Spirosoma aureum: one gene and its partner. Each later gene encodes a partner of the first gene's protein in a complex. Links are inferred from orthologs where the notes say so. Each region holds a gene or a part of one and is shown on either strand. Other genes may lie near its edges. The genes, in order: secA and secY.

Evidence for each region.
Region 2: the proteins of secA (region 1) and secY are in contact, whole or in part, in a crystal structure (PDB 3DIN), measured with the Thermotoga maritima proteins. The link is inferred for Spirosoma aureum from one-to-one orthologs. Residues at the interface, in WP_004082002.1 of Thermotoga maritima: Glu261, Ala262, Arg263, Lys300, Ala301, Arg302, Thr303, Ile304, Ile305, Leu323, Tyr324, Asp325, Pro326, Val329, Ser330, Tyr333, Ile336, Lys340, Phe345, Val349, Glu363, Phe364, Tyr374, Ser375, Gly376, Gly377, Glu393, Ile395, Thr482, Ser483; in WP_004081795.1 of Thermotoga maritima: Glu108, Gly109, Glu110, Glu111, Ala236, Glu237, Arg238, Arg239, Ile240, Thr241, Ile242, Gln243, Tyr244, Ala245, Arg246, Arg247, Val248, Thr249, Gly250, Arg251, Arg252, Val253, Tyr254, Gly256, Ala257, Ser258, Thr259, Tyr260, Leu261, Pro262.

What each region holds. Positions count from the first base shown.
Region 1 is NZ_CP050063.1:1,204,950-1,209,225, reverse strand. What follows is about bases 241-4,193. They hold secA (preprotein translocase subunit SecA), read left to right. Parts: upstream 241-594; coding sequence 595-3,993; downstream 3,994-4,193. Other genes in these bases: G8759_RS04900 (hypothetical protein), read left to right, coding at 4,111-4,193; G8759_RS04910 (SLBB domain-containing protein), read right to left, coding at 241-369. Outside these bases: more of G8759_RS04910, read right to left, coding at 1-240; more of G8759_RS04900, read left to right, coding at 4,194-4,276. UniProt on the Escherichia coli protein: Required for protein export, interacts with the SecYEG preprotein conducting channel.
Region 2 is NZ_CP050063.1:166,333-169,511, reverse strand. The notes cover bases 324-3,179. They hold secY (preprotein translocase subunit SecY), read left to right. Parts: upstream 324-1,021; coding sequence 1,022-2,338; downstream 2,339-3,179. Other genes in these bases: map (type I methionyl aminopeptidase), read left to right, coding at 2,371-3,179; rplO (50S ribosomal protein L15), read left to right, coding at 514-990; rpmD (50S ribosomal protein L30), read left to right, coding at 324-417. Outside these bases: rpsE (30S ribosomal protein S5), read left to right, coding at 1-218; more of rpmD, read left to right, coding at 238-323. UniProt on the Escherichia coli protein: The central subunit of the protein translocation channel SecYEG. Consists of two halves formed by TMs 1-5 and 6-10.

The DNA of each region.
Region 1 (4,276 bases):
AGTCGTCAATGACGAATCTGTTCGCTGAGAAAGATCTGTCGGCAATGTTCGTCCGGTTACAGTGCCCGTTTCTGTTTGAGGCTGTGATGTTCGCGTACGAAGGTCATTGATCCGTCTTCGCATCTTCGCTATATCATCCAGCGTATAGCCCTGCGACATTGCTGCCTGTTCAATCTGGGCTTCGCTTAAACCGCTGGCCTGTGCCCGCTTGTAAAAATTCTGTACGTCTTCGTCACTGAGTTGATCAACGCGCGAACGAGGGGCCTGGGCACTAGCCTGATACGTTCCTGTCAGTAGTAATAGTACTAAACCAATATAAAACGGTCCTATACGGTGGTTAAAACGTGACAATTTGTCGGTGGTACGCATGAACAGCGGCTGTTGGGCCAATATTTGATTCGCAAAAGTAATAGATTCCTTTTAAAACATCATTCCCATACAATAAGGTGTATCTGACAATGTAACACTTACCTTGTAGTCCCATTGTAATGCACTAAATTTGTGGAAAAATGGTGATCGGTGGTTTGCAACCAGCAGTGCCTATCTTACTGTCTGCTAACTACTGAACGAAAGCCGATACTTATTTCTGAAAATATGATTAATCTGATAGCTAAATTTTTCGGTACCAAATCACAACGGGATATCAAGGAGTTGCTTCCTTACGTTGAGAAGGTCAATACCGAATTTGCCCGGTTAAAAGACCTTTCCAATGACGAGTTGCGCCGGGTATCGGATGAGCTAAAAGCTCAGATCGCTGATGAACTTGGCGACATTGACAATCAACTGGCTGAACTTAGTGAGGCAGCCAGCCACCCCGATGTAGATGTTAACGAGAAGGAGCGTCTGTTTAACCAGATCGACAAACTCGAAGCAGATCGCAATGTCGAACTGGAACGTGTTCTGTTAGACATCCTGCCCCGTGCCTTTGCCGTTGTCAAAGAAACCGCCCGTCGATTTACCGAAAACGAGCAATTGACCGTAACCGTCAATGATTTTGATCGCGAGATCGCTTCCCGGAAGAAAAACGTCGTTATCGATGGTGATCAGGCCCACTGGGCGAATAGCTGGGATGCAGCTGGCAGTCCGATTAAATGGGATATGGTCCATTATGATGTTCAGATTATCGGCGGTGTCGTGCTTCATCAGGGTAAAATTGCTGAAATGGCCACGGGCGAAGGTAAAACCCTTGTGGCTACGTTCCCCGCTTTCCTGAATGGCCTCGCCGGACGTGGTGTGCATATCGTTACGGTCAATGACTATCTAGCCAAGCGTGACTCCGAATGGATGGCTCCGCTTTTTGAATTCCACGGTCTTCGGGTCGATTGTATCGACAAACACCAGCCCAACTCAGTAGCCCGGAAGCATGCCTACCTGGCCGATATTACGTACGGAACAAACAACGAATTTGGGTTCGATTACCTCCGCGATAACATGGCCCGCGAAACGGGTGAGCTGGTTCAGCGGAAACACCATTATGCTATGGTGGATGAGGTTGACTCCGTGTTGATCGATGACGCCCGTACTCCGTTAATTATCAGTGGCCCGGTGCCCCGCGGTGATGAACAGGATTATATTGAACTCAAGCCCCGTGTAGCACGCGTGGTTGAGGCACAGCGCAAGTTAGTCTACGATTTTTTGAACGACGCCAAGAAGAAAATCGCGGCTGGTGACGAAAAAGAAGGGGGACTATCGTTATTTCGGGCCTACCGTGGTTTGCCGAAACACAAACCGCTTATCAAGTTTTTGACCGAAACCGGCAATAAAGCACTGCTCCAGAAAACGGAGTCCATTTATCTGGCCGAAAACCAGAAGCTGATGCCCGAAGCCGATGCGCCACTCTATTTCACCATCGACGAACGGCATAATGGCATTGATCTAACCGAAAAAGGTATTGATTTTATTACAGGTTCGGGTGAAGATCCTAATTTCTTTATTCTGCCTGACCTGTCGATCGATCTGAATGCGATCGATAAAGACAGCGAATTTTCGGAACAGGAAAAAATTCTCCATAAAGAATCTGTCGTTCGTGATTACGCCGTCAAAACACAGCGCATTAATACCGTCAATCAGTTACTGAAAGCGTTCTGTTTATTTGAACGCGATACGGAATACGTCATCATGGACGGTAAAGTAAAAATCGTTGATGAACAGACGGGGCGGATTATGGAAGGTCGCCGGTGGTCGGATGGCTTACACCAGGCAGTTGAAGCGAAAGAAAACGTAAAAGTTGAAGACGCTACGCAAACCTACGCAACGGTTACACTCCAGAACTACTTCCGGATGTATCATAAGCGGGCGGGTATGACGGGTACTGCAGAAACCGAAGCGTCTGAATTCTGGCAGATTTATAAAATGGATGTGGTCGTTATCCCAACGAACCGATCCATTAGCCGGAAAGATGAAGAAGATAAAGTTTACCGGTCGGTGCGTGAAAAATACAACGCGGTCGTCGATGAAATTACGAGTTTAGTCGAAAAAGGCAGACCCGTTCTGGTCGGTACTACATCAGTCGAAAACTCCGAGTTGTTAAGCCGTCTGCTAACGCTGCGTAAAATTCAGCACCAGGTCCTGAATGCAAAGTACCACCAACGCGAAGCCGAAATTGTTGCCTCGGCCGGTTTGCCGGGTACGGTAACAATTGCCACGAATATGGCCGGACGTGGTACGGATATTAAACTGACGCCCGATTCACGGTCGGCAGGTGGTCTGGCTATTATTGGTACCGAACGGCACGAATCACGTCGGGTCGACCGGCAGCTGCGCGGTCGTTCAGGACGTCAGGGCGACCCAGGTACATCGCAATTCTTCGTATCGCTCGAAGATAGCCTGATGCGCCTGTTTGGTTCCGAACGGATTGCCAAAGTCATGGACCGAATGGGACTCGAAGAAGGCGAAGTGATTCAGCACTCCATGATCACGAAGTCGATCGAGCGGGCGCAGAAGAAAGTCGAAGAAAATAACTTCGGAATTCGGAAGCGGTTGCTGGAATATGACGATGTCATGAATTATCAGCGGGAAGCTATTTACAAACGGCGTCGAAACGCGCTCTTTGGCGACCGGTTACCGCTCGATATTGCCAACACAATGTATGACGTTGTGGAAGAAACCGTTAACAATGCCGAAGGCAATTACGAAGAAGTAAAGCTTCAGTTGTTAACTACACTAGGTGTTACGCCGGAGCTGACAAGTGAAGAGTTTGGCCGGTTGAAAAAACCCGACCAGATCCGGCGCTTGTATGACGAAGCTGAATCGCAATACCAGGCCAAGAACCACGCAATAGCCGATAAGGCGTTGCCCGTATTGACCCAGGTGCTCAATGAGCAAGGCAGCCAGATCAAAAATATTGTGGTGCCCTTCTCCGACGGTATTCATGAATTAACGGTTGTTGCTGATCTGCGGAAAGCTGTGGAATCGGGTGGACGAGAAATCGTGACGGAGATGGAAAAGGCCGTTACGCTGTCGGTGATTGACCAGGAATGGAAAGAGCACCTCCGCGAAATGGACGACCTGAAACAGTCAGTACAAAACGCGGTGTTTGAGCAAAAAGACCCTTTGCTGGTTTATAAATTCGAATCGGTGGAGTTGTTCAAGCGTTTCCTGAACAAAGTTAACTTCGACACGATCAGCTTCCTGACCAAAGCAGACATTCCGGCTCAGGAACCTGAAGAGGTACAGCAGGAAATTCGGCAAGCTCCAGCTCAGCGCCGGCCAGAACCACAGCCAAAGCTACATACGAACATGGAAGACTTTGACGATGATCACCTCGCCACAGGTCCGGAAGAGTATGCACGTAGAATGGCCGAAAACAACGCAATGGGCGCTGGCTCTCCACCCATGCCGGTCGAACCACCTCGCCAACCAGCGCGTGTAGCTAAACTTGACCGTAATGCGCGAGTAAACGTTCAGTACGCTGATGGCTCCGTAAAACGTGATGTCAAATTTAAGACGGTTGAAAACGATGTCGTAAGCGGCAAAGCAATGCTCATCGAATAACCCGATCAATTGTTGGTAGAACGCCCCCCGGATTGTATATTCGGGGGGCGTTTTTGTAAGAAACCAATGCTTATACAGAATGCTCGTATAAACATGATGAGCCGTTTTTTAAGGCAGATGCAAAACGCATTATTGGGGCTGGTTTTAATGGGACTTCTCTCTTTTTCTCCACCAGTTGGCCCTATCCGGCTCAGTCCTCAGTCGTTGCCCTTTACCCCAAAAGAGTTTTATATAGCGACTGTTACTGACCAGCGTTCAGAGCAGGGCCCAATTGCCCGGCTGG
Region 2 (3,179 bases), 1.0 Mb from region 1 along the record:
TGAAGCCAGCAGCACCGGGTACAGGTGTTATCGCCGGCGGTGCTATGCGGGCTGTTCTTGAATCAGCTGGTGTACGCGACGTATTGGCAAAATCGAAAGGTTCATCGAACCCGCACAATGTAGTGAAAGCTACCTTAGATGCACTGCTGAAAATGCGCTTACCTCATCAGGTGGCATTCCAGCGTCAGATAAGTCTGGCTAAAGTGTTTAACGGTTAATTAGAAAGGAGCAACAGACATGGCACGAGTACGCATCACGCAGGTCAGCAGCACCATCAAACGACCGCTATCTCAAAAAAATGCGATCAAGTCGTTAGGCTTGGGCAAAATCAACCGTAGCGTTGAGCTGGAATACAACGACTCTTTAAAAGGTGCTATCAACAAAGTACAGCACTTAGTGAAGGTTGAAGAAATTTAAGTATCTTTGCGATTCTTTTGGCTTCCTGTTTGCCATGGCCTGGTGTCATGTGCGTATTGAGAGGTCAAAAGAATCGGTTTTTTTAATAATAATAACATGAATTTAAGCAACCTTAGACCGGCAAAAGGTTCCGTCAGAGAGCGCAAGCGAGTCGGACGCGGGCAAGGATCAGGCATGGGCGGAACGTCTACGCGTGGTCACAAAGGAGCGCAGTCGCGCTCAGGTTATAGTCGCAAGACACACTTCGAAGGTGGCCAGATGCCATTGCAACGTCGTGTGCCGAAATTTGGCTTTAAGAATATCAACCGCGTCGAGTACAAACCTCTCAATCTGGATTCGATCCAGGCCTTGGTTGACGAAACCAAAGCAACCGTAGTGGATATCGACTTCCTGCTTCAGCACGGGTTGGTAAGCAAAAAAGATCTTGTGAAAATCTTAAGCCGTGGTGAATTGACATCGGCTGTAGAAGTTCACGCACATGCTTTCTCGAGTAGCGCTAAAGAAGCGATCGAAAAAGCAGGTGGTAAAGCAATTGTGCCCGCTAAACAAGCGAAAGAGGAAGCAACGAACTAAGTTGTGAGCACGGCATCAGCCGCCTACTTTTATGAACCGACTGATCACCACGTTTAAGAATATTTTTGCAATAGATGAGTTGCGGAGTCGTATCCTCAACACGCTATTGTTTATTACGGCGTTTCGTCTTGGTTCAGCAATTGTGCTACCGGGCGTTGACCCTAACAAACTGAATCTGAATCCGCAGGGATTACTCGGTTTGTTAGACACTTTTTTGGGTGGTGCGTTCAGCAAAGCGTCTATTTTCGCATTGGGCATCATGCCATACATCTCGGCATCGATCGCTATTCAGCTACTTACCCTGGCTTTGCCTTACTTCCAGAAAATGCAGAAGGAAGGCGAATCGGGTCGTAAGCGATTGAATCAGATCACACGTGTTCTGACAATTGGTGTAACGGCAGTGCAGGCAATTACCTACATCCGTACAACGATTCCTGCTGAAGCACTCCTGATCGATCGAGGTCTGTTCACAATCTCCTCCCTGTTTATCTTAACCTCAGGCACGATCTTTTGTATGTGGCTGGGTGAACGGATAACAGACAAGGGCATCGGAAATGGTATCTCCATGATCATTATGATCGGGATTGTTTCCCGGCTACCGGGCGCTATCATTGGCGAACAGCAGTCGAGAGGAACAGGTGGTATTCTGCTGTTCGTACTTGAGTTAGTTGCTCTATACTTCGTTGTTATGGGAGCAGTTGTATTGACTCAGGCCGTTCGTCGGATTCCAATTCAGTATGCCAAACAGGTAATTGGAAACAAAGTGGTAGGTGGACAACGGCAATATCTGCCATTGAAACTGAATGCTGCTGGTGTAATGCCGATCATTTTTGCTCAGGCACTGATGTTTATTCCCGGTTATCTGTCGGGATTGTTTGCTGAGAAAAGCGATTTTGCCGCAGGAGTGCAAAATGCTTTCCAAAGCTATACCACCTGGCAATATAACGTTCTGTTTGCTTTGCTGATCATCATCTTCACGTTCTTCTATACAGCGATTTCGGTTAACCCGACTCAAATTGCTGATGACATGAAGCGCAGTGGTGGATTCATTCCAGGAGTTAAACCAGGAATTCAGACTTCTGAATACATTGGTACAGTTCTGGACCGGATTACCTTGCCAGGGGCGATCATGCTGGCGATTGTGGCTATCCTGCCAGCCATTGCTAACTTGCTGGGTATGACCAGTGGTTTTGCACAATTCTTTGGCGGAACGTCACTGCTTATCATGGTCGGTGTTGTACTCGATACATTACAGCAAGTCGAAAGCTATCTGTTAATGCGTCGGTACGAAGGATTGATGAAGTCTGGTCGCGTACAGGGCCGGACTAACGAGACAGTTGCAGCCTAACAAAAATGGCTAGTTCTGATAAGAAAGAAAAAATGATTTATTACAGGAGCGATGAAGAAATCGCCCTGATAAAAATCAGTGCTCAGGTACTTGGAAAAGCTCACGCTGAAGTAGCCAAGCTAATCCGTCCTGGCATTCAGACAAAGGAACTGGATAGGGTCGCCGAAACGTTTATTAAGGATAACGGTGGCTCTCCATCTTTCTTAGGTTATAATAAGTTTCCGGCTTCATTGTGTATATCGGTTAATGATGTGGTTGTCCACGGATTTCCAAGCCGATATGAGCTTCGCGACGGTGACATTATCTCGATCGATTGCGGAGTAAAACTTAATGGCTATCATAGCGATAGTGCCTATACCTATCCCGTTGGAGACGTTAATCCCGCAACACGGCGATTGCTGACCCGGACAAAAGAGTCACTCTATATTGGTATAGAAAAGGCTGTTGAAGGGAATAGGGTAGGCGATATTGGGTACGCCATTCAGACATACACGGAAAAATTCGGGTATTCAGTCGTTCGGGAGTTAGTAGGTCATGGCGTTGGTCAGAACCTGCATGAAGCTCCTGAGGTGCCAAATTATGGCAAACGAGGACAAGGACCAAAATTGCGTGAAGGTATGATTTTGGCGATTGAGCCGATGATTAACTTCGGGAAAAAAGGAATTTTTCAGGAGCGTGATGGCTGGACAATTCGAACGGCCGATCGTAAACCCTCTGCTCACTTCGAACATACAATAGCTGTTCGTAAAGGTAAAGCGGAGATTCTGACAACCTTTGAATACATTGAAGCAGTCACCGCGAACACAAGCCTGATGGTCGAAACACAGGAACTGATGGCGGC